Regions from separate parts of the Bacillus sp. 7894-2 genome, predicted to be linked through region 1. Evidence: riboswitches for the same ligand, from Rfam matches in the RefSeq annotation. Region 1 holds a riboswitch; each other region holds the start of a gene.

Region 1 (10,253 bases):
CACAAATTCCTGCAGTTTCTTCAATTCCTCACCAGGATTCGTCTGCTGGCTGGACATTTGAAGCAAATCATCAGACATTTCTTTAGGGAACTTCATCCACTGCTGTTTGGCAGCTTCATAAAGAAACATTCCTTCTTCCGTAAAATAGCTTTCAATATCATAAGATTCTTCTGCCATGGACATAGTCATTTTTTGATAAAAAGCCATCGGCTCTGTTGTGACATTCATGTCAATGACAGAATCGATATTCATATTTTCCCCTTCAGCACCAGAGCTCATTTCCTGGCTCATATCCATTTTTACTGAGAAGCTCTTTAGCTCTTCCGAAGCCTCCGTTGATTTCTTTAAAACTCCCTCCAATGTCATTTCAGAAGCTTCTTCTTTTTTTGCTTCTTCATTTTCTGTGCCGGATGCTGATTCATTAACAGGTTTGGCTGTTTCATTGCATGCAGTCAGCATTAAAACCATTAAGAAGCCGGTAAGGATTGCGAGAGATTTTTTCAAGATATACACTCCTCTATTTATGTTAGTCAACTAATTTTACGGGCAAAAAAGGAAAAAAGTTTCAAAAATATGTAATTTGATACTTTAGCCCCAGAAGTTTTTAAAAATGTGATTAACCTTTATAATGGAAACATCAAAATTTATTTATCGAGTGAGGGAATAGCATGGAAACCTTTTTGGACGAAAACGGCGGGAAAGTGCGCTTTTCTTTTAATAGAAGAGCATTTGAAACCGAGCCTGAACATGTTCTGGTCATTTGCCGCTATGGTGACCAATGGCTGCTGACGAACCATAAAAAGAGGGGATGGGAATTTCCTGGCGGTAAAAGAGAACAGGGTGAGTCTCTTGAGGAGGCAGCCAGAAGAGAAGTATATGAAGAAACAGGAGCAGACTTAAATAGTCTGCATTTTATTGGTGAATATGAAGTTAACCTGGGTAAAGAGCATTTTGTCAAAGCTATTTTTTTCTCAGAGGTGAAAAGTCTCAACAATACAAATCATTATTTTGAAACAAACGGTCCCATATTGACAGGGGAAAACCTGCTTGAAGACAGGTGGAACAGCCAGTACAGCTTCATCATGAAGGATAAAGTAGTTGAAAAGAGCCTCGAGAGAATTTTGAAGGAAAAATAAAAACGGCATGCGGTTTGCCGTTTTTTTTATGAACCATTCTTAATTAGTTTTCTCTCCAGGAGTTCAACCAGCTGATACATCACTGTTGCAAAAACAGCAATTACAAGCAATGAAAGCATAACAAGCGTGAAGTTGAATACTTGAAAGCCGTAAATAATCATGTAGCCAAGGCCCTTTGAGGATACAAGGAATTCGCCGACGATCACCCCAACCCAGGATAACCCCACATTCACCTTTAAAGTTGAAATGATGGTCGGGAATGAAGCAGGCAAAATGGCTTCCCTGAAAATTTGAAATCGGTATGCCCCAAAAGTCTGAAGCACTTTAATATAATTGGGGTCTACCTCTTTGAAAGCCGTATACACGACAATGGTTGTGATGATGATCGAAATAATCGCACCCATGGCAACGATTGAAGTAAAGCTCGGGCCTAAAGCTACGATTAGGATAGGGCCAAGAGCAACCTTAGGCATTGAATTAAGGATAACCAAATAGGGATCCGCTATTTTTGAAAGCATAGGTGACCACCAGAGGATGGCTGCCAGGAATGTGCCTAAAAAAGTGCCCAAAATGAATCCAAATACAGTTTCAGACAAAGTGTAGCCTAAATCCACCATCAAGGTGCCATCCTGTATTTTGGTTAAAAATAATCCCCATACTTTAGAAGGTGCACTGAAAATCAGCGGGTCAATCCATTGCTTTTGGCTTGCCAGCTCCCACCCTGAAAAAAACACGATAAAGATGACAGCCTGATAGAAGCGGACCCACTTCTTTTCACGGTTCAGCGACCGGATATACTTCTGGTGGAGGAAGTTAACGTTCTCCTGCGGGTTCAAGGGACTCCAGCTCCTTCCATATAGTTTGAAAAATCGCTGGATATGCTTCATGATTTCTTGCGTTAAAAGGGGTTTCATCTCTTAATTCTTTCGGTATTTCAAATGTTTTATGAAGCTGTCCGGGCCTTGCGGAGAATAGAAAAACGCGATCACTCATGCTGATTGCCTCGCCAATATCATGGGTAACCAGTATGGCTGTTTTTCCGAAAGATTTAAGCGTGTCAGAGACCAGATCCTCAAGCTTTAGTTTGGTTTGATAATCCAATGCGGAAAAGGGTTCATCAAGCATTAGCAGCTTTGGACCGGTTGCAAGTGTTCTTACAAGGGCAACCCGCTGGCGCATTCCCCCTGAAAGCTGCTTCGGAAACTGTGACTCTACACCTTTCAGTCCCATCTCCTGAAGGAGCTTCAGTGCATAAGCTTTTTTGTCAGGAGTAAGGCTATTCCCGATTTTTAGCCCCAGCAGTATATTTTCTTCAATGTTCTTCCAGGGAAAAAGATAATCTTGCTGAAGCATATACCCAATTTCATTTTCTGCTGTTTCAACCCGCTTTCCTTCAAGTGTGACAGTGCCCTCTGTGGGTTCCAGCAGGCCAGCTATGATGGAAAGCAATGTCGTCTTACCGCATCCGCTTGGACCAAGGAAGGAGACAAATTCTCCTTCCTCCACGTCAAGCGAAACATCGGAGAGGGCCGTGACAGCAGAGGTTTTCGTAAAATAAGTGTGGTGGACAGCATCAACCTTCAGAAAATCCATGTCGGCCTCCTCTTTCGTTTAGTTACTTCATTACCCCTTCAGCAATCTCTGTGTTGACAAGTGTGCCATGCTCTATGCGCTTAGGGAGTTCTCCTGCTTCTTCCATAATGTTCTGCAGGTTAGCCCATTCTTCAGTATCCAGAATAGGATCTGTTGCAAAAGATCCCTGGCTCTTATAGCGGTCAACTACCATTTCAATGATTTCAAGCTCAGTGTTGTCAAAATATCCTTGAATAGCTTCTGCCGTTTCTTTCGAGCTATGCTGCTCAACCCATTGCTGTGCTTTATAAATCGCTCTTGTGAACTTCTCGACTGTTTCCTTATTTTCATCAATATAGCTTTGTTTCGTCATGAATGTGGTATAAGGTATATGTCCGGATTCGGTTCCAAAGGAAGCAACAATATATCCTTTGCCTTCTTTTTCAAATACACTAGCAGTAGGTTCAAAAAGCTGGACAAATTCACCGGTGCCGGATGCGAAAGCCGGAGCAATATTGGCATAATCAATATTCTGGATTAAATCCAAATCCTGGTGCGGATCAATGCCATGCTTTTTCAATACAAACTCGCCGGCCATCTGCGGCATGCCGCCTTTGCGCTGCCCGAGAAATGTTTTGCCTTCCAGCATATCCCATGAAAAGTTATCGATTTTATTGCGGGAAACGAGGAATGTTCCATCCGTTTGGGTAAGCTGTGCAAAGTTAATGACCGGATCATTGGAGCCCTGAGCAGAAACGTAAATGGAAGTTTCTGAACCTACAAGCGCAATATCAGCGCTATCCGACAGAAGCGCGGTCATTGTTTTATCTCCGCCGGCAGTTGTTGTAAGCTCTACTTTAAGTCCTTCTTCTTCAAAAAAACCTTTCTCAAGGGCTACATACTGTGGAGCATAGAAGATGGAACGTGTCACTTCAGCAATACGGACGGTTTGCATTTCATCCTTTCCGCAGGCTGCCAATGGAACGGTCAGTATCACTGCAAACACAAGAAGCATGCTTGTTTTCATCCATTTTTTCATAAGTCATAAGACCTCCCTTATGCTAAAAAAGTCAGATTAAAAGCCTAGGATATCGTATGAAAATCGAAAAAATGTGTGAATGCCCATGGAATTATTTTTAGAGGAAGGTCTAAAAGCTCAGACTAAAAGGAAGCCTCAAGAGGGAGGAAGACAACATGGAATTCAAAAACGGCCAAATCATCAATAAACAGAAATTTCCTTCGCCAAATCCGGCAATTGAATTATCGGTTGTTACGTATCAGGCAAATGGATTACATATAAAAGGCCTGCTGGCAGAGCCAAAGGGAGAGGAGCTATATGATGGATTCCTTTACCTGAGAGGAGGCATAAAAAATGTCGGAAAGGTACGGCCTTCCCGGATTGTCCAGTTTGCCTGTGAAGGCTTTATTGTATTCGCGCCTTTTTACAGAGGAAATCAAGGGGGAGATGGAAACGAAGATTTTGCAGGGGAGGACAGGCAGGACGCGTTTGCCGGGTTTACTCTTCTTCAGGAGCATGCCCGGGTAAAGAGAGTCCATGTTTTTGGTTTTTCACGGGGCGGTGTGATGGCATTGCTTACTGCAATCGAGTTTCCGCAAGCAGCCTCCATTGTCACATGGGGAGGGGTCAGTGATATGTTTCTCACCTATGTGGAGCGCAAGGATCTCCGGAGAATGATGAAACGGGTAATCGGCGGAACTCCGGTAAAGTTTCCGGAACGGTATAAATACCGCACCCCGCTTTTTCAGCTGGAGCAGCTGCAGGCACCTGTCTTAATCATTCATGGTGAACAGGATCATAATGTTTCGGTGGAGCATTCCTATCGCCTCGAAAAAAGGCTGAAGGCTCTTAATAAAGAAGTGGATAGCTGGTATTTCCCTGACTATACCCACTACTTTCCGCCAGCCGTGAACCGGAAGACGGTAGAGGATTTGGGTGCGTGGATGAAAAGTCATGAATGACGGATGATTTTCGCTTAAAGGCTTTCAGAGCAAGAAAAGCTGGGGTAAAATAGAGAAAAGTATAAAGAATGAAGGAGAGATATCCAATGGGTATGCCTTTAGAGCTGAACACAATGATCGTGACAAAGGGAAGGGAAAATAGACTTGATGAGAATTACTTTTCACTTGTCAAAGAAGGGTACAGATTATATCCCCTCGATATCCCGGTCGAAGTAAAAAGAACAATTGACGGCGACCTGAACGGAATGGGAGTCATCCGAAAAGTGGAATGGGAAAACAGCCGGACACTCATAACTTATCAGCTTGTTTCCTTAAACTCAACAAACTAGAAGAGCGCGCCTGGACAGAGTCCGGCGTTTTTTTGTTCAATGTGTTTCTGCTAATTCAAAAAAAGAATTGCCGCGCAAACGGCAATTCTTTCTCTAAAATGATAAGAAAGTATTAATTTTAACTTTGAGAACTGTCTAGCTCCAGCGCCTACCCCCTCGAGGTCACAAGCCAATCCTCCCAAAAAGGCGAAGAACGCCTTTCTGTGAGGCTCGTCTTGTGCTTGTCGGGGGTGGGCAAGGCGCTTGCGCTTTTCTTATTAGGCGATTGGTCCGCCTTTTTCTTCGATGTCAGATGAAACGCTTGAAAACTTCTTGAAGTTTTCACGGAATTTAGCAGCAAGTTCTTTTGCTTTCGCTTCATAAGCAGACTGATCTGCCCATGTTTTGTTTGGCTGAAGAACTTCATCAGGCACTCCTGTCACGTGCTGAGGAATTTCCAGGCCAAAAATCTCGTCCTTGATTGTTTCTACGTTGTTAAGTTCACCTTCTAGTGCAGCTTCCACCATAGCGCGGGTGTAGGCAAGCTTCATGCGTTCGCCGACTCCATACTCTCCGCCAGTCCATCCTGTGTTTACAAGGTAGACTTTTGCATTATGCTCATCGATTTTCTCGCCAAGCATTTCAGCATAACGATTTGCAGGAAGCGGAAGGAAAGGTGATCCAAAGCATGTAGAGAACGTTGCCTGTGGTGATGTTATGCCGCGCTCAGTTCCTGCAAGCTTGGATGTATAGCCGCTTAAGAAATGGTACATTGCCTGCTCTTTTGACAGTTTGGAGATTGGAGGCAATACGCCAAATGCGTCAGCTGTTAAAAATACGATTGTATTAGGATGTCCGGCAATGCTTGGGTCAACGATATTATCGATGGCCTGAAGCTGGTATGCCGCACGTGTATTTTCTGTTAAAGTGCTGTCATCGTAATCTGCAACCCGGGTTTCGCTGTTTACCACTACATTTTCCAGCACAGCTCCAAAGCGGATTGCATCAAATATTTGCGGTTCTTTTTCACGGGATAGGTTGATGCATTTCGCGTAGCATCCGCCCTCAATATTGAAGACGCCATTCGCAGACCAGCCATGCTCGTCATCACCGATCAGCTTGCGGTTCGGGTCTGCAGATAAGGTTGTTTTTCCAGTGCCGGATAAGCCAAAGAATAAAGCCACATCACCTTCACGTCCAACGTTTGCTGAACAGTGCATTGGAAGGATTCCGTTTTCTGGAAGCATATAGTTCATAACAGAGAAGATGGCCTTTTTTATTTCACCTGCGTATTCTGTTCCGCCAATTAAAACAGTGCGGCGCTCGAATGAGATAATAATGAATGTTTCGGACTTTGTGCCGTCAACAGCAGGGTCTGCTTTGAAATTTGGAGCAGAAATGACTGTGAACTCTGCCTGATGATCCAATAGCTCGTCTTCTGCCGGGCGAATGAATAACTGGTGTGCAAAAAGGTTATGCCAGGCATATTCATTGATCACCTGGATAGGCATGCGATGTTTTTTATCAGCACCTGCAAAGCCTTTGAAAACAAATACTTCTTCTTTTTCTTTTAAGTAATTGATTACTTTATTATAAAGATTGGAGAATGCTTCTTCAGAGATGGGCTGGTTTACGCTTCCCCAGTCCATTTTATCTTTATTCGATGCTTCTTCAACGATGTATTTATCTTTAGGAGAACGCCCTGTATACTTTCCTGTAGTAGCGCGTACAGCACCAGTGGAAGTAAGGCACCCTTCATTGCGGTTTAAAACTTTTTCCACAAGCTGAGGAACGGATAATTGCACTTGAATGTTGCTGCCATTTAATAATTCACTCAATTCGTTTGATATGCTTACAGAGTTCATCTGATGAATACCTTCCTTTTTCCCGATTTTTTTGTGAAAGTGATTACATCTCGAAATTAGTATAACACATTGAAATGATTAGTCTATACTATTACGAAACTTTTTTGTCTCTGTTAATAAATTGTCACAATTGGACAGCTAATCCACTTTGGCCGCCTTATAACCGATATATGCTATTATAGAAGAAAGTGTTAATTTTACAATGGGACTGATCTTAAATGAAAACAATTGCCCTATATGATGAAACTTGCTCGTTATGCAAGGAAACAAAGAGAATATTTAAAAAACTCGATTGGTTGAATAAAGTGGAGTGGATTTCCCTGCAGGAATATGAAAAAATGCCGGGTTCTTTATCATTTTCCAGACAAGATTTGCGCAAAGAGCTTCATCTTATTACCCCCTCGGGCAGCGTGAAAAAGGGTTACTATGCAGCACGGAGACTGCTGCTCCTATTTCCTGCATCCTTTTTGGTCAGCACCTTTTTATATTTACCTTTCACCGAACTTCTGGGCGATCCTGTCTACAAATGGATTGCTAAAAACAGGCATAAATTTCTAAAGAAAAAGTGTGATGATGGAAGCTGTTCCCTGTAAGGGGGAAACTGAATTATCCAAATCGTAATTTTACAGTTTAAATTAATGAAAATCTGTTGACATAGTTCGATAAAATACGGTATGATTCAACCTTGAACGGATACTCTCTTATCCCGAGCTGGTGGAGGGACAGGCCCTATGAAACCCAGCAACCTGCTAAAGGCAATAATCAGCAAAGGTGCTAACCTGACGCAAGGACGTAATTCCTTGAACGATAAGAGTGAAAGGCGCGAATCGATTTGCTTTCAACCTTTTCACTAATGAGAAGGTTTTTTATTTTGCAATGAAATGAACGGCTTTTGGAATGTACTATTTATGTGAGTTTTTGGCACGCTTATGAATGATGGACACATGGCATACTTGCCGGCGCTGTCTATTTTTCTAATAAAAACTCCATGTTTATTTCATACTACTAAGGGAATGAGTTCCGTATCAAACAGAGATCCATGAAATGACAGGGAAAATTATTTTTCCGCTTCCCCATTTCTTATTCTCGCTCAATTTTCTATTTATAAGGAGGAAGCCAGATGTCAACAAAACGTCGTTTGTTTACTTCTGAATCAGTTACTGAAGGTCATCCGGATAAAATCTGTGACCAAATTTCTGATGCAATCTTAGATGCGATTTTAGCTAAAGATGCGAATGCCCGTGTTGCTGCAGAGACTTCTGTAACAACTGGACTTGTATTAGTTGCAGGTGAAATCACAACATCTACATACGTAGATATTCCAAAAATCGTTCGTGAAACGGTAAAAGAAATTGGTTATACCCGTGCTAAGTATGGTTTCGATTCCGAAACATGTGCAGTTTTAACTTCCATTGATGAGCAGTCTGCAGATATCGCAATGGGTGTTGACCAGGCACTTGAAGCACGCGAAGGACAAATGAGCGATCAGGAAATCGAAGCAATCGGTGCAGGAGACCAGGGCTTAATGTTCGGTTTTGCCTGCAACGAAACGAAAGAGCTTATGCCTCTTCCGATTTCTTTAGCACATAAAATTTCCCGCCGCCTGACTGAAGTTCGTAAAGAAGAAATCCTTCCTTACCTTCGTCCGGATGGAAAAACTCAGGTAACTGTTGAGTATGATGAAAATGACAAGCCTGTCCGCATCGACACAATCGTTATTTCTACTCAGCATCACCCTGAAATCAGCCTGGAGCAAATCCAGCGCAACCTGAAGGAACATGTTATTAACCCGGTTGTTCCGAAAGAACTAATCGATGAGAATACTAAGTACTTCATCAACCCGACTGGACGTTTTGTTATCGGCGGACCTCAAGGGGATGCTGGTCTGACTGGACGCAAAATCATTGTTGATACTTACGGCGGATATGCACGCCATGGCGGCGGCGCGTTCTCCGGAAAGGATCCTACAAAGGTTGACCGCTCTGCTGCTTATGCTGCACGTTATGTAGCGAAGAATCTTGTAGCAGCCGGATTGGCAGATAAAGTTGAAGTTCAGCTTGCTTATGCGATTGGTGTGGCACAGCCTGTATCGATTTCTGTTGATACATTTGGAACAGGCAAAGTGGATGAAGATGTTTTAGTTGATCTGGTAAGAAAGCATTTTGATCTTCGTCCTGCAGGAATTATCAACATGCTCGGCCTTCGCCGCCCAATTTACAAGCAGACAGCTGCTTACGGACATTTCGGACGTACAGATGTTGACCTTCCTTGGGAGCGTACTGACAAGGCAGAAATTCTTCGTTCTGAAGCGCAATAGTAAATTTAAAAAGCGGGAGTTGCATTTACTGTGTAACTCCCGCTTTCTTTTTTGCGTCATAATACATATAGGGTGTTATTCGCTTTTCGGTCTTTATGCTCTATAGTCGTTTATCATTTTATGGTAACGTATAAACCTTCGGATAATGGCTTAATTTTCCGTACAGAAACATTTTATATTCTGCGTGCTAATTATTAGCGATTAGTGGTAGTATTATAGGGTATGTTTTCTAAGACAAAGAGCCGTTAGGCTATATCTAAATATTGAGAATAGAATGGAGTAGGTGACGTACATAATGTGTGGTTTTATTGGTTGTGTACATGAAAAGGCACAAAATTACCGTGACGCAGATAAAGAACAATTTCAAAATATGAATGATATCATTACACACCGGGGTCCGGATGACTCAGGATACTATTTTGATGATCATATTCAATTTGGCTTCCGCCGGCTGAGCATTATTGATATTGAAAGCGGACACCAGCCGCTGACTTACGAGAATGAACGTTATTGGATTATCTTTAATGGTGAAATCTATAATTATGTGGAACTTCGTGAAGAACTTCTCAAAGCGGGCTTAAGCTTCGAAACAAGCTCAGATACAGAAGTCATCATTGCCCTTTACAGCCATATGAAAGAAAAAGCTGTTGAAAAATTGCGGGGTATGTTTGCGTTTGTCATTTGGGATAAACAGGAGCAGTCTTTATATGGAGCCAGAGATCAATTTGGGATTAAACCTTTCTTTTATTACGATAAGGGAGACCAAACGTTCTTTGGATCAGAGAAGAAAAGCATTCTATTGGCCCTTCAGAATGATGTATTAAACTATGACTCCCTGCAGCATTATCTGACCTATCAGTTTGTGCCTGAGCCAAACACGATGTCAGAGGGAATCAACAAGCTGGAGCCAGGCCATTATTTTACTAAAAAAATCGGTGCTCCGATGGATATTAAGCGCTATTGGAAAGCTGCTTTCCACCCTGTGCAGAAATCAGAAGCTGATTTTACAAAAGAAATCAGAGATGTGTTATTCGACTCGGTCAAAATGCATATGCGTGCCGATGTTCCTGTAGGT
Region 2 (10,253 bases), on a different contig from region 1:
TTTAAGCCAAGGTGATGGCCAATCAGCATCTGCTTGTTAATATACGGCTCAATATGCGAGAGGGAATAGGCTTTCAGCAAATGCCGTTTTAAATCTTTTGGAACAAATACAGGTACTTGTGTGCTTACTGTTGGTTTAGGCTTTACTGCAACCGCCACTGATCCGCGGTCATAAGGAACAGCATTTAGCGCTGCTGCCTGTTTTTGATCCTGCTGGATTCGCAGTTTCTCAGCTTCTTCAGGCTCCTGAAGCTGATTGGCTAAAGAGAGACCGTTCATAGCATCCTTGGCATACAGCACGAGACCGTCATATTCCTTGGAAATTTTAGTATCCGTAAATTTCCTTGAAAGGGCGGCGCCGCCAACTAAAATAGGAATATCAATTCCAGCCTGTTTCATGTCGTGTGCCGTTATGACCATCTGCTGTGCAGATTTAACAAGCAGCCCTGAAAGGCCAACCATATCCGGATTCTCACGCCTGATGTTTTCAATCAGTTCAGCAGGGGAGACTTTGATTCCCAAATCTATCACTTCATATCCATTATTGCTTAAAATAATATCCACAAGATTTTTCCCTATATCATGAACATCGCCTTTAACGGTTGCCAGGATGATTTTCCCCTTGGATGAAGATTGGGCTTCACCTTTTTCCATATGCGGTTCAAGATAAGCGACAGATGCTTTCATAACCTCGGCGCTCTGCAGAACCTCTGCGACAATCAGCTGATTATCATTGAACAATCTCCCTACTTCCTTCATTCCGTTCATTAAAGGGCCATTAATGATATCAAGCGGAGCAGGGTATGCCTGGAGAGCAAGTTCGAGATCCGGCAGCAGCCCTTCTTTTGTTCCTTCGAGTATATAATAGGCGAGGCGTTCTTCAAGTGTCATATCCGGAAGAACACTTTTGCTTTCTTTTTTCTTATCCCGGTAAAAATCAGTGAAAATGGCAAGTGATTCATCAGTAGTTTCAAATAGCAGCTTTTCAGCCATTAAAACCTCTTCCTTAGATATGGAAGCAAATCTTTCGAGTTTTTCTGTGTTCACTATCGCATAATCCAGGCCTGCCTGGGTGCAGTGATAAAGAAATACAGAATTTAAAATTTCCCTGCCGACAGGAGGAAGGCCGAAGGAAACGTTACTGATTCCCAAAATAGTTTGAACCTCCGGCAGAGCCTCTTTAATAAGTCTGATTCCATCTACCGTTGCCTTTGCAGACCCGATGTATTGCTCATCCCCTGTCCCGACAGGGAAGACGAGGGGGTCAAAAATAAGATCCTGAGGCGGGATATTATATTTATTTACAAGCAAATCATGAGAACGCTTTGCAATCTCAAGTTTACGTTCAGCCGAAACACCCATTCCTTCTTCGTCAATCGTTCCGACAACCACTGCAGCACCATAGCGGTGAACAAGAGGGGCAATCGCCTCAAAGCGTTCTTCGCCATCTTCCAGATTAATCGAATTTATGATGGCTTTACCCTGTGAATAGGTGAGAGCTTTTTCAATCACTTTTTCATCTGTTGAATCGATCACGAGCGGAACTTTGATTTTTTTAACTAATTCCTTGATGAAATTCTCAACATCCTGCATTTCTTCACGATCAGGATCTGCCAGGCAAATATCAATAACATGGGCACCGCCTTTTACCTGGGCACGGCCTATCTCTGCAGCTTCCTCGAACTTTCCTTCTGCAATCAGCCTTTTAAACTTGCGGGAACCAATTACATTGGTTCGTTCGCCGACCATTATGGGTCTTAAAGTTGGATCATCATAAATCAGAGGTTCAATTCCGGAAACTTTATGCAGGGAGTTCCCCTCATAATTCCTTGGCTTATAATCTTTAACCGACTCAGCAATTGCCTGAATATGTTCAGGTGTGGTTCCGCAGCAGCCGCCTACAATATTCAGCCAGCCTTCTTTGGCAAAACCCTCAAGCTTGCTCGCCAATGATTCGGGAGTTTCATGATACTGTCCTTCTTCATCAGGCAATCCTGCATTGGGATAGCAGCTGACTGCAGTGGATGCCAATCCTGATAGAGAACGGATATGGTCCTGCATGAATTCGGGCCCTGTCGCACAGTTCAGTCCAACTGCCAGAGGCTTCATATGTTCAAGTGAAATATAAAAGGCTTCAATCGATTGGCCTGCAAGGGTTGTGCCCATCGGTTCAATTGTCCCGGAAACAATGAGCGGCAGTTTTATTCCCGTCTTTTTTGATGCCTTTTCAATGCCGATAAATCCAGCCTTCACATTCAGCATATCCTGACTGGTTTCGAGGAGAAGAAGATCGGCTCCGCCGTCTATTAACCCTCTGGCCTGCTCTTCATAAGCTTCTATCATGTTTTCAAATGTAGAACCGCCGGTAACACTCAGTGTCTTCGTCGTTGGTCCCATAGCGCCTGCCACATATCTCGGCCATTCAGGAGTAGACATGCGGTCTGCAGCTTCTCTGGCAATTTCAACAGCAATTTTATTCAATTCATAAGCTTTTTCTTCCAGATCGTAATCTGCGAGAACAATGCTGGTTGCGCCAAAGGTGTTGGTTTCAATAATGTCTGCGCCGGCTTTTAAATATTCAAGGTGAATATGTTCAATAACCGATGGAGCTGTAATATTTAAATTCTCGTTGCAGCCTTCATATTCTTCTCCGCCAAAATCATCTGCTGTAAGATTGGCTCTTTGAAGCATGGTGCCCATTGCTCCGTCCATGATCAGGATCTTCTTTTTTAACTGCTCCTGCAGTGATGGTTTATGCATGCTGTTTCCTCCTTGAAAGCCGTTCGGTTGTCTCACGGGCATAGTTTGATAGCTCGACAGTCATTTCATAGCGCATAAATGGAGTGATAAGGTAAATGCCATTAAACAGCTCTGCCGCAGCATCGATCAGCGACTTGGCAATGGCAATGCCTTCAGCGCCAGCTCGTGCTGGATCATCCTTTAATGAAGCCATCCTGCTTCTAATACTGTCGGAAATTTTGATTCCCGGAACTTCATTATGAAGAAATTCTGCATTCCGGCTGCCGGTAAGAGGCATTAAGCCTATATAGACAGGTGCTTTTAAATCTTTCACAGCCTCATGAACCTCAAGCAGTTTTTCTTCAGAGAAAACAGGCTGCGAGATAAAATAATCCGCACCATGCTCCAGTTTCTTTTCGAGCCGCCCAACCGCTTTTTCCAATGAACGTACATTGGGGTTAAAAGCGCCCGCCACTGAAAAGGCAGCTTTATGGCCAAGGTCTTTGCCTGAAAACGATAATCCTTCATTTAACTGCTTGATCATACTGATCAATTCAAATGAAGAAACATCATACACAGAAGAGGCGCCTGGAAAATCACCGACACGGGCAGGGTCTCCTGTTACAGCAAGAATATCATTTAAACCCAGGGCATGAAGACCCATTAAATGGGATTGAAGTCCGATTATATTCCGATCCCTGCAGGTTACATGAACAAGAGGGCGTAATCCGGTCTGCTGCTTGACAAGATAGCCGAGTGCAGAGTTGCACACCCTTGGTGAAGCAAGGGAATTATCTGCAAGAGTTATAGAATCAATTCCAGCATCCTTCAATGCCTTTGCACCTTCGAAGAAGCGGGCAGTATCAAGCTTCCTTGGAGGATCCAGCTCAACAATTACCGATGGCCTTTCTCTGACAATATCCTGAAGAGGAGGGAGCTCTCTTAATGGTTCAGGTTTCTCTGAAACAATTATTTTATTAACTGCCTTTATCTCTTTTTCCTCGATTGGGGGAAGTCCTTTTAAAACGTCAGCAAACGCCTTGATATGGTCAGGTGTTGTTCCGCAGCACCCTCCAAGCAGGCGGATGCCCTGATTCCGGAATTCTATTGCAGACTGCCGGAAATACTCCGCGTCACCTTCATAGTGAAATTTCCCGTCCGTATAGGCTGGAATACTGGCATTTGGATAGGCAGATAAATAGGCATTCTTTGGCAAAGGCACACTTTCGAACGTTTTCAGCATATGATGGGGGCCTAGCCTGCAATTGATTCCGACAACATCAGCGCCCATTCCGTCAAGCTTTGTTAATGCATCTGCTATAGGAGTCTGGTTCTGAAGAACTCCAGCTTCCTGAAGTGAAACCTGTGCGATAATCGGCAAATCGGTTTCTTTTCTGACTATAGCGAGAACCGTTTCAAGTTCTTCAAGATCATAGTAAGTTTCAAGCAAAATACCATCTACATCCTCAAGCAGCAGACAATAAAGCTGCTCACGGAAACTTCTTTTTATTTCCTCCAGTGTAATCATGTTCGGTTTGAACCCTCTGATCCCGCCGATTGTACCGGCAACATATGAACGTCCCTCGGCAGCTTTTTTGGCAATCCGGGCTGCAGCACTGTTAATCTCTTTCACAGAGTCTTCAAGCCCATACCGCTGCAGCTTCAGATAATTCGCCGCATACGTATTGGTTTGGATCAACTCAGCCCCTGCGCCTATGTACGCTTCATGGATGTGCTGGATCTGTTCAGATTGCGATAGATTTAATTCCTCAAAACAACTGTCGGTGCCATAGGAATAAAGAAGAGTTCCCATCGCGCCATCTGCTATGATGATTTCATTCTTTAATTTATCCAGGAAACTCAAAGTATCACCCCCGCTGTAAAATGGATTGCTTTGTTTGTCCGGCAGCAGATAAAGCTGCCTTAAAATCTTCTATAATATCATCTGCGTTCTCCAGACCAACAGAAAGACGGAGAAGACTGTCTGTTATTCCGCGCTGTTCTCTTTCAGATGCAGGCATGGCTGCATGCGACATTTTGGCAGGGTAGGAGAGGATGGATTCAACTGCTCCGAGACTTACTGCAAAAACAGGAATTTTTGCATTTTCCACAAATACTCTCATCGACTGTTCATCTTCAAGTTCAAAAGATAAAACAGCACCTGCGTTCACAGCCTGCTTTTCCTGGATTTCATAGCCGGGATGTTCTGTAAAACCGGGATAATGAACCTTCTTTACTGCCGGGTGATCATGAAGGAAACGGGCAATCTTCTCAGCCGATTTCACAGACTGATCCAGCCTTACCTGCAGCGTTTTAATGCCTCTCAGGACAAGCCAGGCATCCTGAACACCCAGAATAGCTCCAAAGGAATTTTGGAGAAAAGCCAGCCTTGCACCTAATTCCGGATCCTTCACAACAGCTAATCCGGCAACGACGTCACTGTGTCCGGATAAAAATTTGGTTGCGCTGTGCAGCACGATATCTGCCCCTAAAGAGAGCGGTTTTTGAAGGGCAGGGGTCAGGAATGTGTTATCCACAAAAGTCAGCGCTCCATGCTGCCTTGCCAGTGAACTGATGGCCTGGATATCTGTCACCTTCAGCAGCGGGTTGGAAGGAGTCTCTACATAGAAAACCTTTGTGTTAGGGCGGATTGCTTTTTTTACTTTCTCAAGATTTGTCATATCAACAAATGTGTGCTCAATGCCAAAACGGGACAGGACTTCTGTTGTCATGCGATAGGTTCCGCCATAAACGTCTTCTGTAATGACCACATGATCACCCTGTGACAAGAGGAGGAATGCTGTGGAAATGGCAGCCATTCCAGAAGAAAAGGCAAACCCTCTAATCCCTTCTTCAAGCTCTGCAATTACTTCCTCAAGTGCTTCCCTTGTTGGATTCAGGCTGCGGCTGTAATCATATTTTCCGAATGCATCTATATCTTTTTGATGGAAAGTGGAGGCATGCTGGATCGGTACACTGACACCTCCTGTTTCCGGGTCGAATTTTTGATTATTGTGAAGCAGCTTCGTTTGAAATGTGTAATTCGTACTCATCGTACTGCCTCCTTTAAAACCTTTGCAAAAGCATGTTCAAGATCAGCCTTCAAATCTTCTGCATTTTCAATTCCAACCGAGAAACGCAGAAGCCTGTTACAGACTCCGGTTTCAATGCGGATCTCTTCAGGGATGTCCGCATGAGTTTGTGTTGCGGGATATGTTATAAAACTCTCGACTCCGCCAAGGCTTTCAGCAAAGGAGATAAGGGAGAGGTTCTGCAGAAAAGGATTCACCCAGGTTTCATCCTGGACCCGGAAAGATATCATGCCTCCCTTGCCTGGATAAAGAACATCCGTTACGGCATCGTGGTCTGATAAGAAAGCCGCTAATTCCCGGGCATTTTTTTCATGACGTTCCATGCGAAGAGATAGTGTCTTCATGCCTCTGATTAAAAGCCAGGAATCAAATGGGCTAAGGACCGCACCGGCAGCATTGTGGTTCATGGCCAGATCCTCACATAACTTTTTGCCTTTTGCGACAACTAAACCGGCAAGGACATCATTATGGCCTCCAAGATACTTTGTCGCACTATGGATGACAATATCAGCACCAAGCTTTAGAGGCTGCTGAAGAAGGGGAGTGTAAAATGTGTTATCAACAATCAGGAGAATATTATGCCGTTTCGCGATATCAGCTATCAACTGAATATCTGTCTCTTCCATCAGCGGATTTGTGGGAGTCTCCAGAAAAATAGCTTTCGTTTTTTCGGTGATTAATTCTTCAACATTTTCCGAAGTGCCCGTATTCACATATTTGCTCTGCAGTCCCCATTTTTTGAAGCCCTGTTCAAGCAGACGATAGGTTCCGCCGTATAAATCCTTGGAAACAATCCACTCATCACCTGATTTAAAGAGGGAAAGAATCGTAAGGATGGCAGCCATACCCGAACTGCAGGCATAGCCTTGATCGCCTTCTTCCAGATTTGCGATCGCCTTTTCAAGCAGCTGGCGGGTAGGATTGCCTGTACGGCTATAGTCAAAACCGGTTGACTGGCCAATGCCTTCATGCCGGTAGGCAGTGGAAAAGTATACAGGCGGATTGACTGCACCTGTTGCTGATTCGCTCCTGTTTCCAATTTGCGCTAATTTGGTGTCAATATTATACATGCTGGTAAACACTCCTTCTTTAAAATAAAAAAAAGCCTTCTATAAGAAGAAGACTTTTAATGTGAACAGCCATTCTTCTTATCTTTCAAGTTTTCTAAAAAACTTGCAGGAATTAGCACCTTTTCAATCAAAATACGATTGCTGGTTGCTGAGGCGTCGTCGGGCCTTACCCTCGACCTCTCTGGATAAGAAATCAATTATTAAATTTTCTCTAAACTTTACTACAGTAAACCGTTAATAGTCAACACTTTTTTGAATATTTCATGTATTGATTTTAAATGACTTCTTCCTGGCATAAACTGTTATAGGTAGATCGCTTTAAAGTTCAGAATATTTCCTTTATAATGATGATGAACATAATATTTTTCTTGGAGGGAAGCTTTTATGCAAGAACATAGTCACTGTCTTCACAGATTTGCCGAAACAGATGGGCCGGCGGTTTTCCGGACAATTGATGGCATTGAAGTGAATGTCGCCGGCAGCTTATTTCAAAAGTGTACAACTTGCGGACATTTTGATTTTCCCGTGGATACCAGAGAAGCTATTGAATCTTCCCTTAAAGAAAAGAGAAAAAATACCAATGAATCGAAACAAATCTATATAAACCTGGTAGAAACTTTTTAAAGCCGAAACCTTTCGGCTTTTTTTATATGTTCAGTTATTTCATATTTATAAATGTTTAACCTTTTACAAATCATTTTTTTAGAATAAGTAATTGCTAAAAAAATTTTTTAATAGTTTTCCACTATATTCATGTTTTTATCTTTGTACAACTAGATTTTACGTGTTAGAATAACTGTGGAAACGTTTTATCCTCTGAAAAATATTATTATTCATAAAAATGAATTTGTTAATCCCTTCTAATGATGGGTATTGTACTTTTAGAGAGCAAAAACGTATTGAATTATTCACTTACAAAACAGTTATGGAGGTAATTTTCCATGAAAAAGCCATCTAATGGTGAGGGACCTTTTGAACAGGGATTTCATGGCCCAAACCTTGGCTACGTTATTGAACTTTATGAAAGATATTTAGAGGATCCATCATCAATTGATCCTGAAATGAAAGAGTACTTTAAAAAAAATGGTTCCCCTCTTACGAGTGAAGGAACGGCGCAAATGGCTTCATCAGCAAATCAGCCAATGAATGCCGGACAGCTTGAGAAGACGCTCGCTGCTATTCGCCTGGCTGATACTATCCGCACATATGGCCACTTGGCTGCCGATATTTATCCGCTGGGTAACAATAAATCGGAAACTGCTTTATTTGAACTGAGCAAATATGGCTTAACTGAAAATGACTTAAAAGAGATCCCTGCTGGTGTCATTACTAAAGATGCCACATATCCTTTACGCAACGGACTTGAAGCAATTGAATTCCTGAAGAGCGCTTATATGGGACCCATTGCTTTTGAATTCCAGCATATATTTGATGAAAACGAAAAAGACTGGCTTCGCCGCAAAATTGGGGCCAACAGCCATAAGCTGTCAATGCAAAAGACGGAAAGACTGAAAGTTTTAAGAAGACTGACTGAAGTTGAGGAATTTGAAAAGTTCCTTCATAAAACCTTCGTCGGACAAAAGAGATTCTCCATTGAGGGTCTGGATACAATGGTTCCTTTATTGGATGAAATTGTTTCTGAATCTGTTTCGGATGGAGCAAAAACGATTAACATCGGCATGGCCCACCGCGGCAGGTTAAATGTTCTTGCCCATGTGCTTGGAAAGCCGTATGAAATGATTTTCGCGGAATTCCAGCATGCGCCGAATAAAGAACTGGTTCCTTCTGAAGGATCTATCGGCATCAATTACGGCTGGACAGGCGACGTGAAGTATCATCTTGGTCTTGATAAACAGATCAAAGATGAGAATACGACCATTGCCAGACTGACATTAGCTAACAATCCGAGCCATCTTGAATTTGTCGGTTCACTTGTTGAGGGCTACACGCGAGCTTCACAGGACAACAGAACAAAGGCCGGTTATCCTGAAGTAGATCCAAAAGCGGCTTTAGCCATTATCATTCATGGAGACGCAGCATTCCCAGGACAGGGGATTGTAGCAGAAACACTTAATCTCGGACAGCTGACCGGCTATAACACTGGCGGTTCGATCCATATCATTGCCAATAATACTATTGGGTTCACAACAGAATCATATGATTCACGCTCTACCAGATATGCAAGTGATCTGGCCAAAGGGTATGAGATGCCAATTATGCATGTTAATGCAGACGAACCTGAAGCAGTAGTTGCAGCGGCAAGAATTGCCTGCGAGTATCGTGCTAAATTCCAGAAGGATATCCTCATCGACTTAATCGGGTACCGCCGTTTTGGACATAACGAGATGGACGAGCCTATGACGACGAATCCTCTTATGTATAATATTGTACGCAAGCGGCCAACCGTGAAAGCGCTGTATGCTGAAAAGCTCTTAAATGAAAAGATCATCAGCAAAGAGGAAGCTGAAGGCGTCCATAATGAAGTACTGGAAAAAATGAAGGCAGCCTATGAAAAAGTCCCAAAAGAAAAGAAGGCAGCTGAGTTAACCGATCCTCCTGAAACTGTCGAAAAGGGTCTGCCAAAAATTAATACAGCCGTTTCAATTGATAAACTAAAGCAAATCAATGAAGAATTATTAAAATGGCCGGAGGATTTCAAGGTATTTGATAAACTCGGCAAAATTCTGCAGCGCAGATTGGAAGCGCTTGAAGGGGACGGCAAGATTGATTGGGGTCTCGCAGAAACACTGGCATTTGCAACCATCCTATCTGATGGCACACCTGTCAGACTGACTGGCCAGGATTCAGAGAGAGGAACATTTGCTCAAAGAAACGTTGTTCTGCATGATCATACAACTGGAAAAGCGTATTCACCTTTGCATAAGCTTTCAACTGCCAAGGCTTCTTTCGCTGTCCATAATAGCCCATTATCTGAAGCCGCTGTTGTAGGCTTTGAATATGGATATAATGTATTTGCTCCGGAAACGCTTGTTTTATGGGAAGCTCAATATGGTGATTTTGCCAATGCAGCACAGGTAATGTTTGACCAGTTTATTGCTGCCGGCCGTGCAAAATGGGGCCAAAAATCAGGTCTTGTCATGCTCCTTCCTCATGGATATGAAGGACAGGGACCTGAACATTCAAGTGCGCGCCTGGAAAGATTCCTGACTCTTGCAGCTGAAAACAACTGGACAGTTGCCAATCTTTCTTCATCAGCACAGTACTTCCATATTTTACGAAGACAGGCTGCCATACTTGGAAAAGAGGAAGTTCGCCCGTTAGTGATCATGTCTCCGAAGAGTCTGCTGCGCAATCCGACTGTCGCATCAAATGGAATTGAATTGAGCGAAGGA
Region 3 (10,253 bases), on a different contig from region 1:
CACACTGCTTTTTTACATATTAGGGGACTTTTTATATTTATATCTTCTCTCAGACTTTTATCCGATGTGGACTTATGCCCCGCAGGGAATCGATGAGAAAGTGAATTTAACAAACACCCATATCAGCTTTTCCATTATGGCTGTTAAGTATCCGGCAACCATTTTGATCTATTTATACAGATTCCCTGCAGGCAAGCTTATTAAGAAACTGCTTTATATCTCAGGCTGGGTCCTTCTCTATACGGTTAATGAGATTGTTGACATTAAATTCAACTTGATAAAGTACAATAATGGCTGGAATTTAAAATGGTCGATTCTTTTTAATGCTGTTATGTTTACCATCCTCTGGGTGCACCACAAGCGGCCAGCTGCAGCATGGGGGCTGTCCATTCTTTTCATCCTCTTCCTATGGAAGCAGTTTGATGTGCCATCAACTGTTTTTAGATAAATGTCTAATATCATTACAATTTGTCGATAAAAAAACAAGCTATTTTACTGGACTTTTTTTATTAAAGCGTTTATTTTACTATAAAAAGGCAATATTCTATGTATAAGTTTCAATAAATTGGAATGGGATGGTGTTACGATGGCAAACAAGAAAAATGTTAAATCTCCCGGCAAAGATCTGAATATTGGTGCGAATGTTTCATTAAACGGCCTGGTAACAGCTGTTTTTGATAATATGGTCCATGTCCAGATTGGCGCTAAGATAGTAACAGTTCATGTTAAAGACCTGTATTCCGGATTAAATAATCCTTTATTTAATAAACAGCAGGCTTAGTATCCACCATCTCTAAACATACATCAGGAGGGGCAGCTCAAAGACTGCCCCTTCTGTTTTTCAGACCGGCTGTACCTGTTTATACTTCCCTGCCGTGACTGCATAATCTCCAAGCACTTGATAAGCCTTCTTATCGGCTAATGACACAGCTTCTGCAGCTCCCTTAACGAACACGGCCTGTTCTGACACTTTGCTGACGATTTCAACTCCCTCAGGGAATTCATATCCTTCAGCATTATTACCCAGTATAACCCAGAGCTCCTGTTCAGGGACCTTCTCTTCCACCGCAGCTTCCTCATATGCTGAAGGGAAATCGGATTTGCCCACATGAATTAAATCTTCAATAATCGCACTCGCTGTCGGGAACATGCCTGCTCCAGGCCCCTGCAGACTGATATTCCCGACAATATCGGCATCGATTGAAACGGCATTCTGCACGCCTTCTACTCTGTATAGAGGATGGGATTCTCCTGTCAGGACCGGCTTTACTGTACAGCGGACAAAATCTTTTTCCTTCTGGATTGATGCTATATGTTTGAACTTCAGCCCCAGAGAATCAGCCAACCGGATTTGTTCAATCGTAATATCAGTAATGCCTTCTCTTACAGAGTACTTCTGTTCCGGCGCTTTCCCGAATACAAGCTCGCTTAAAACAACTGCTTTGTAAAACGCGTCATAACCTTCAATATCGTTTTTAGGATCGGCTTCTGCATAGCCTTTTTCCTGAGCGATTTTCAATGCTTCGTCAAATGATAAGTTTTCCTCACGCATACTTGTCAAAATGAAATTGGATGTGCCATTTAAAATTCCTTCAATCCGTTCGATCCTGTTGGCATTCAGCAGCTGTTTGATGGTCTGAATGATGGGGATTCCGCCGCCGACTGTTGCTTCAAATCCCAGTGATACATTCTTTTCTTTTGCCAGCCTCGCAAGCTCACTTCCATGAAATGCAAACATCTCTTTATTCGCTGTAATGACGTGGCATCCTCTCGATATGGCCTGGCGCAGATACGTATAGCCCGGCTCCCTGCCAACAATGGCATCAATGACGACATCAAGCTTTGGAAGCTCAATAATGTCCTGAAAGTCATCCGTTAGCAGCACATCATCATCAGGCAAAGAATGTTTATTCACATTTTTGACCAGGATAGCGGAAACCTTCACTTCTTTCCCGAGTATCGCCTGAAGCCTTCCCTGATGCTTTCTGATTATTTCATATACTCCTTTTCCAACAGTTCCATACCCCAATAGCCCGATGGTTATCGCTGACATTATTTATTCCCCCTTACGAAAATAGCCAAATTTAAAGCGTGGATTCCAATCAAAACAAAAAACCCCTTCCGTCCATTACAGACAAGAAGGGGTTTGAATTAATATTCCGTTCATTCCGCCTTCTTATCTTCGGAAATTGTATTCCTCTGAATTTGGCACCGTGCATAAATGCTGGTTGCCGAGGCTTCATAGGGTCAGTCCCTCCGCCTCTCTTGATAAGAAGTTTCTAAGTATTCAATTTATATGAATCATAAACATTTATCAGGATTGCGTCAACCTTTTTTGAAAAATATTTTCTTCAGACGTTTTCACTTTCATTGAAATCTTCTGTTATGATCTCAAGAAAATGCTTAAGAATTCTGGCAGTCAGCCCCCAGATGACCTTGTCCTGGAAATAGTAAAATACCTCTTCCGCTCTCCTTGTCTGCCAATTGTAATTTTCACCTCCGGCGATTAAGTCAAAAGGAAAATTTTCTTCAGGCTCAACTTTAAAATTTACGTGAAATGTTTCAGGTTGTACTTTTTTCAGAAATGAAAGGGGGACGGTAAAAACCTCTTCTACTTCATCAGGGTTCGGCACAATCTTGTCCGGGTTTTGGATGATGCCTGCATAAGGGTAAATAATTTGACCGAAGGAGATCATGTAATCCAGCGGGGAAACATTTGTGATGCTGTCTTCGCCCACACCGAGTTCCTCAGAGGTTTCACGGATGGCTGTATGTTCTTCATCCCTATCTTCCGGATCTATCCTTCCTCCGGGGAAACATACCTCCCCAGGCTGCCTTCTCATTCTTAGTGAACGCACTTCAAATAGGACATGTACCTCATTATTGATTTCAACCAGCGGAAGCAAAATAGCGAACTTCGAAAATCGCTCACTCCCCAAAATGATGGGGGTTCTGTTCCATAACCTTTTAGCCAGTTTCTCAATCTCCATATCTGCCCACCTCCAGCAGCAATTCAGTTATTATATCTTTATCATACTGTATTCTATGCGTTTTATTAATTTATACGGCTTGTGCCATATAATGATTCAGGACTATAGGCTATTGCATCCAGCCCTTCAAAAGTAAAAGAACGTTTCTCCGCCAGTAATTCAGGGAAATAAAAATATATCATACTACACTGGGAGTGAAAATATGAAGAAGAATATATTAATAGGCGGATACGATACTCAGCAAGAGCTTAAAGAAGCCATTGAAGGTGCAGGGTCAAATGGATATCAGAAGGAAAATCTTGTGATCGTCTCAAAGGATGGCGCAAATCTTGAAAGCTTTGCAGACAATTACGGAGTGAACTTGCGAATAGTCGGTTCCCAGGAGCTGGGCAATCAGCGTTTTCTTGATTCTGTTAAAGCTCTTTTCATGGGGGAAGATCCGGCCACAAGTTCAGGGATTGATCCCGATAAAAAAGATGGTACACGATTTGATGAACATGACCTGGATCGATACGCAAGCATGGTTTTTGATGGAAAATATGTCTTAATCGCTGACTATTATGGGAAATATCCAAACTCCACGCAGGACAATCAGAGAATCACTGCCGAAAACTCTGAAGGATATATGGAGAGTGCTTCAGCCCGGGAGGTTGTCCATGAATCGGATATCAAAACACTGGCAGATAAATCCGCTGATACATGCTGTGCCAGCGAGAATCCCAGTCGTGTTCAGCATTCACATACTTCAGCAGAGATGAAAACCAGTGAAGTAAATCGGGAAGAAGTGCATACAAAAGACAGGCTTAAATAGCATCAGCCCCCTGAAAATGGGGGCTTTTTGCTGAAACGAAAAAGAGAGGTTTCCCTCTCTTATGCATATTTCTTCTTATCCTCTTCCTGTTTGAAAAAGCTTTTCATCGCATGGAATACATCTGCTTTTTGCTTAAGAATATAATATCGGAAATCATCATTTTTGATATTTTTATAGGCGGACATCAGAGTCGAGTGGCGGTTGTACTGGTTGACCTCACCGTATCCAAACATATTGGACACTTTCATCAGGTCTTCTACCAGCTTCACACAGCGGGCATTATCAGAGGTCAGGTTATCACCGTCTGAGAAATGGAAAGGATAAATATTAAATTTGCGCGGATCGTACTTGGCATCTATCAACTCAAGCGCTTTTCGGTAGGCAGATGAACAAATCGTTCCACCGCTTTCTCCTTTTGAGAAAAAGTCCTCTTCTGAAACCACTTTTGCTTCTGTATGGTGGGCAATAAATTCAATTTCCACTGTTTCATATTTGGTTCTCAGGAACCGCGTCATCCAGAAGAAAAAGCTTCTGGCCATATACTTTTCCCAGATCCCCATTGATCCGCTCGTATCCATCATCGCAAGCACGACAGCCTTTGAATCGGGCTTTACTATTTCATTCCAGGTCTTAAACTTTAAATCTTCCTTATAAATTGGATGGAACGCTGCCTTTCCCTTCATTGCGTTGCGCTTGAATGCCGACATCATGGTCCTTTTCTTATCAATATTGCCCATTAATCCTGTCTTTCTGATGTCATTAAATTCAATATCCTCTATCACATTTTCATCCTGTTCTTTTCTCTTTAAATTAGGCAATTCCAATTGTTTAAATAAAGCTTCTTCAATTTCCATGAGTGATACTTCTGCTTCAAAATAATCCTCGCCTGCCTGGTCGCCTGCTCCTTGCCCCTTTCCGGGTCCTTTCTTGCTGCCGGATCCGTCACGGGCCACTACATCTCCAATCTGGCTATCTCCATCGCCTTGGCCGACATGTTTGTTTTTATCATAGTTATAACGGATTTTGTATTCATCCAACGAGCGAATCGGAATCTTTACTACTTCCCGCCCATTCGACATTACAATGTTTTCTTCCGTTATTAAATCAGGCAAATTGTTGCGGATTGCTTCCTGGACTTTATCCTGATGACGCTGCTGGTCATCATAGCCTTTGCGATGGAGGGACCAATCTTCTTGGGAAATCACAAACTGATGGTTATTGACATTCGTCATGTTAACCCCTCCTTTTAAATTAAATTTCACACATTACAGCTTTCCAACATACAATATCGCGAGTGTCAAAAAAAGATGAAACATCCCCATTTCAGCAGTCTGCCTTCATTTCATAGACTCATTTCCCGGCAGTGATTTTGATATTAATGCACCAATACAAAGAAATGTTTATTACTCTATCATATGCGGGAAGACAAAATAATTTACAAATAATTTTGACAATAAGACATTCGAAGCATCTTTTGGACAAGCCCATTTTTCAACAAAAATAAACCTCCGCGTTTAGCGAAGGTTCTTGTCTTTGTTTTTATTTTGAATGGGGTCCGGATATTTATCGTAATCCTCTTTTAATTCTTTATTGGTCCGGAGATTTTCCATCTGCTTGCCCAGGTTTTCCATTTCCTCAATATTTTCCGCCATTGAGCTGTTTCTCGGTGTATAATCCTTATCTAATTCTTTCTTTTTCATGAATATCACCTCTGCTGTATTTATACCCCTAATTGGGCCAATCTAAACTTTTATAATGGTTCTGAAGCATAAATATGGCCAAGTGTAAATAGGATTATACAAAAGGGGGGGATTTTATGAGCGAAATCCTTTGCTGCAGCTGGTGCGGTGAATTATCGATATTTGAGCGGACCGTTTACCTTGAAAATAAGCCAGTCTGTCCGGAATGCCAGAAAAAGAAGAAAGAACCCGCATTAAAAATAGACAAAAATTGATAAGAGGCTTTTCGAAGCCTCTTTTTTATATTTATTAAATCTATTAATTACATACTAAAAAATAAGCCTGGCAGCAATACTGCCAGGCTCATCATTTATCGATTCAGCAGGCTTCCCACATAACGGAGCAGTTCGTTTGCAGATGTAGAGTTATAGCCATGTTCGTCGATTAGACGTGCTACTACCTCATTCACCTTCTTCAGCTGCTGCTCATCCGGCGTTTTGGAAGATGTTGTGATTTTCACGACATCCTTCAGGTCAGCGAAGAGTTTCTTCTGAATTGCTTCACGAAGGCGGTCATGTGAATTATAATCAAAGCGCTTGCCTTTTCTGGCATAAGCGGAGATGCGGATGAGAATTTCCTCCCTGAATGCTTTCTTCGCATTCTCGGAGATGCCGATTTGCTCTTCGATTGAGCGCATCAGCTTTTCATCCGGACTGATTTCCTCACCGGTTAATGGGTCGCGCAGCTTCGCTTTATTGCAATATGCTTCAACATTATCAAGATAGTTCTCCATAAGCGTTTTCGCAGATTCTTCATAGGAGTAAACAAATGCTTTTTGGACTTCTTTCTTGGCGATATCATCATACTCTTTGCGGGCCAGAGAAATAAAATTCAAGTATCTTTCCTTAAGCTCTGGAGTAATGGATGGATGCTGATCCAATCCTTCTTTAAGCGATCGCAGCACATCCAGCGCATTAATGCTTGTGATATTTTTGCGGATAATTGTCGAAGAGATCCTGTTGATGACATAACGCGGGTCAATGCCGCTCATGCCCTCATCTGCATGCTCTTTTTTCAATTCTTCCACATCTGCCCTGTTATAGCCTTCAACGCTCTCTCCATCATACAAACGCATTTTCTTAACTAAATCAATATCGCCTTTTTTCGGATCCTTCATGCGGGTTAAAATCGTAAACATCGCTGCCACTCTTAAAGTATGCGGTGCAATGTGCACATTGGAAACATCGCTTTCACGGATCATTTTATCGTAAATCTTCTCTTCCTCTGAAACCTTTAAATTATATGGGATTGGCATAACGATTATCCTGGAATGCAAAGCTTCATTCTTTTTATTGGAAATGAATGACCGATACTCTGTTTCATTCGTGTGAGCGACAATTAGCTCATCTGCCGATATCAGGGCGAAGCGTCCGGCTTTAAAGTTGCCTTCCTGAGTCAGGGACAATAAATGCCATAAAAACTTCTCATCACACTTCAGCATTTCCTGGAATTCCATCATACCCCGGTTTGCTTTATTCAGTTCCCCGTCGAAACGATAGGCACGAGGATCGGATTCTGAACCATATTCAGCAATAGTTGAAAAGTCAATGCTTCCAGTCAGATCAGCAATATCCTGGGATTTGGGATCTGAAGGGCTGAAGGTTCCAATCCCCACCCTGCGGTCTTCTGAGAAAATAATTCGTTCAATTATAACATCTTCTATGCGGCCGCCATACTCCTGTTCGAGACGCATACTATTCAGTGGCGACAGGTTTCCTTCAATTCTTATTCCATACTCATCATAAAAGTCCTTGCGGAGGTGATGCGGAATTAAATGAAGCGGATCTTCATGCATTGGGCAGCCCTTAATAGCATAGACCGCGCCCCTTTCAGCATGGGAATATTGCTCCAAACCTCTCTTTAGCATTGTCACTAAGGTTGATTTACCGCCGCTGACCGGACCCATTAACAAAAGGATCCTTTTACGGACATCAAGGCGTTTGGCAGCAGGGTGAAAATACTCTTCTACAAGCCTTTCCAATGCTTCTTCTAATCCGAAGAGCTGATTGCTGAAAAATTGGTATCGTTTTTGCCCTTTCACTTCTTCGACACCGGCATCCTTAATCATATTATATACCCGCGAATGTGCTGACTGGGCAACCCATGGCTTCTCTTTGACAATTTCTAAATACTCTCCAAAAGTCCCTTCCCATTTAAGCTTTTCTTCCTCGTGTCTGTACATCTCAATTTTTTTTAGAATATCCATAAGGACCTCCCCCTGTCGCATTATCAGAGACGATTAATATACTCTATGCGCACCGGCAATCGAACATGCGTAAACTATGAAGAGTTTGGTTTGTACTTTTTACGGGAATTTATTATTACGAATACTTTGATGCAGGATTCTAACTGTAAAAAAAACTCCATACTTTTCATTCACAGTTATTCATTTTTGGGCTATAATAAGCTTATATTTACATGCATGCCTATTGAGATAACACTAAAGGAGGATTACATATACATGGGTACAATTATTATTATCGGTGTAATGGTTGCTTTCCTTGCTGCTATTTTCACTTCTGGCTATGACGACAAGCCAGGCGTAAGCAAAAAATAAGCTGCTGATCTATTCAGCAGCTTTTTTCTTATTTCAATATACTCCTACCTTAAATCCATCTTGTTCTTCTGAACAAAATCCTTCATATACATGCGTGTCTGCTTTTCGAGCATGCCGGCAATTTGACTGGTCCAGGTGTCCTTCCGCTTGCCGCCTGTACGCTCATCATAATACTCGGAAATAATTTCATTATACACTTCCAGCTCTTGGCGGTAGGCTGTTTCTTCCTGATTATACTCATTTTCATGATAAATGTGCTGAAGAGGAAGCCGCGGTTTTTTATCGTTCTTTTTAGAGGGGTATCCAACAGCAAGTCCAAACAAAGGAATCACACGATCTGGTGTTTTTAATAGCTCAGCCACTCCCTCCAGATTGTTTCTTATTCCGCCAATATAGCAGATCCCAAGTCCCAGCGATTCTGCAGCAATGGCAGCATTCTGCGCAGCCAAAGCAGCATCAATGACAGCCACCATAAACTTTTCTGTGCTTTCGATTGATGGAATTACATTTTTATTTTCCATTTTTCCGATGACTTCATGACGATGCAGATCAGCACAAAACACGAAAAAATGGCCATTTTCAGCTACATAGTTCTGATTGCCTGCCACTTCAGCAAGTTTCGCTTTCTTTTCTTTATCTGTCACACCGATTATTGAATAGGCCTGGACAAAACTTGAAGTGGATGCAGCTTGAGCAGAAAGTACAATTGTTTCAATATGCTCTTTTGAAAGAGGCCTGTCTTCAAAATTCCGGACGGAACGATGGTCCATCAGCAAATTGGTAACTTCATTCATCACATCTCATCCTTTCCATATGTACTTTTTCATTTTACCCAGAGAAGAAAGTTTTCTCCAAAGGAAAAGGCCTGATAATCATTCAGGCCCTGTGTTTTCCTATGTTAAATGTAAGTATTCCTGCTGGCGCAGTGCTTCATAGACAAGAATGGCAGCTGTGTTGGATAAGTTAAGCGAACGGATATTATTGTTAATTGGCACCTTTAATAAGCGCTCTTTGCTGCTTTCAATAACATCCTTTGGAAGACCGGCCGTTTCCTTGCCGAAAATAAAATAATAATCCTTCTCGACTCTGCTATAGTCAAAAGTGGAATATGGCTTGGTGCCATCCTTTGTTAAGTAGAAGTATTCCCCTTGTTCAGTGTTCTTAAAGAAATCGTCCAATGAATCATGATAAACAATTTTTACAAATTGCCAGTAATCCAAGCCTGCCCGCTTCAGCATTTTATCATCTGTTGAAAAGCCGAGCGGCCGGATCAGATGCAATGTCGTATCAGTAGCCGCGCAGGTACGGGCTATATTGCCTGTGTTGGCCGGAATTTCCGGCTGATATAATACTACATGCAATCCCACTTTTTTCACCTCTAAATTAAATCTGCATGTGTTATTATATCACGTTGAAATCACCATACAAATTACTGGTCATCAGTAATTGTCAAAAATTTATATTTAATATTTGGTGTATAAGCTGTTGAATCTTCATAAGCCCAATAACGCATTCGGCTGTTATAGGTGTGGGCATTGACGAGGGGCATTCCTGATGCATCTTTGCCCGTTACGATCGTTGTATGGTCAAAGCGCCCGTCTCCCTGGAAATCATAGCAAATGACATCTCCTATTAAGAGCTGATCCGGACTGGAGACTTCCTCGGCCCTCAATCCTGAATTTGAACTGGGCAGATACCACCGCATTGAATTCGCTACTGTCCAGCTGTAGCTCCAATTCCCGGTTCTCATCCACCAGCCTTTTCCGCGGTTGGGGTATCCCCTCATCGGGCCGCCGCCTGCATGAAGGCACTGGGAAATATAATTGGTGCAATCCACCTCAAATTTCTTATAGGCCGGATTATAAGTGTTCCACCATTTTTCTGCATACTGTACAGCCTTCATGCGGTCATATTCATACTCATACCTTTCTTCCTCTTCAAATTCCCGGTCTAAAGACGCTTCTTCTTTTTTACTATCTTTAAAAGGATTTTTCTCCCGGTCTTCAACAAATACTCCTTTATAGAAGTCGGCTGTCCGCTCTTCAATCTCTTCCTCCATATAAATTATGCCTTTTTGTTTAATTAAATATTTGAAGTGAACTCTATATTCAACCGGAGTCACATCTTCCTTCTCTATGCCGACACTGATCACTTTT

Evidence for each region. Region 1 has a riboswitch for S-adenosylmethionine ahead of metK (methionine adenosyltransferase). Riboswitches for the same ligand answer to the same signal wherever they lie in the genome.
Region 2: another riboswitch for S-adenosylmethionine. It lies ahead of CHI10_RS03000 (methionine biosynthesis PLP-dependent protein); the one in region 1 lies ahead of metK (methionine adenosyltransferase).
Region 3: another riboswitch for S-adenosylmethionine. It lies ahead of CHI10_RS07610 (homoserine dehydrogenase); the one in region 1 lies ahead of metK (methionine adenosyltransferase).

Annotation. Positions count from the first base shown of each region.
Region 1 is NZ_NPDG01000079.1:1,211-11,463, reverse strand. Features, by position in the region: gene CHI10_RS12035 (DUF6612 family protein) at 1-513, opposite strand, end outside; gene ytkD (RNA deprotection pyrophosphohydrolase) at 669-1,136, shown strand; gene CHI10_RS12025 (ABC transporter permease) at 1,163-1,972, opposite strand; gene CHI10_RS12020 (ABC transporter ATP-binding protein) at 1,950-2,729, opposite strand; gene CHI10_RS12015 (ABC transporter substrate-binding protein) at 2,752-3,747, opposite strand; gene CHI10_RS12010 (alpha/beta hydrolase family protein) at 3,903-4,688, shown strand; gene CHI10_RS12005 (DUF2584 domain-containing protein) at 4,775-5,017, shown strand; gene pckA (phosphoenolpyruvate carboxykinase (ATP)) at 5,275-6,861, opposite strand; gene CHI10_RS11995 (thiol-disulfide oxidoreductase DCC family protein) at 7,080-7,454, shown strand; SAM riboswitch class I at 7,560-7,675, shown strand; gene metK (methionine adenosyltransferase) at 7,982-9,178, shown strand; gene asnB (asparagine synthase (glutamine-hydrolyzing)) at 9,474-10,253, shown strand, end outside.
Region 2 is NZ_NPDG01000015.1:490-10,742, reverse strand. Features, by position in the region: gene metH (methionine synthase) at 1-2,759, opposite strand, end outside; gene CHI10_RS03010 (bifunctional homocysteine S-methyltransferase/methylenetetrahydrofolate reductase) at 2,752-4,602, opposite strand; gene metC (cystathionine beta-lyase) at 4,607-5,791, opposite strand; gene CHI10_RS03000 (methionine biosynthesis PLP-dependent protein) at 5,788-6,900, opposite strand; SAM riboswitch class I at 6,976-7,092, opposite strand; gene CHI10_RS02995 (hypothetical protein) at 7,285-7,524, shown strand; gene sucA (2-oxoglutarate dehydrogenase E1 component) at 7,842-10,253, shown strand, end outside.
Region 3 is NZ_NPDG01000051.1:2,339-12,591, reverse strand. Features, by position in the region: gene CHI10_RS07620 (CBO0543 family protein) at 1-448, shown strand, start outside; gene CHI10_RS07615 (hypothetical protein) at 587-781, shown strand; gene CHI10_RS07610 (homoserine dehydrogenase) at 842-2,053, opposite strand; SAM riboswitch class I at 2,174-2,275, opposite strand; gene CHI10_RS07605 (NUDIX hydrolase) at 2,352-2,990, opposite strand; gene CHI10_RS07600 (general stress protein) at 3,193-3,801, shown strand; gene yhbH (sporulation protein YhbH) at 3,861-5,033, opposite strand; gene CHI10_RS07590 (hypothetical protein) at 5,316-5,501, opposite strand; gene CHI10_RS22270 (hypothetical protein) at 5,618-5,755, shown strand; gene CHI10_RS07585 (PrkA family serine protein kinase) at 5,851-7,746, opposite strand; gene nfsA (oxygen-insensitive NADPH nitroreductase) at 8,142-8,891, opposite strand; gene trmL (tRNA (uridine(34)/cytosine(34)/5-carboxymethylaminomethyluridine(34)-2'-O)-methyltransferase TrmL) at 8,991-9,464, opposite strand; gene CHI10_RS07570 (amidase domain-containing protein) at 9,527-10,253, opposite strand, start outside.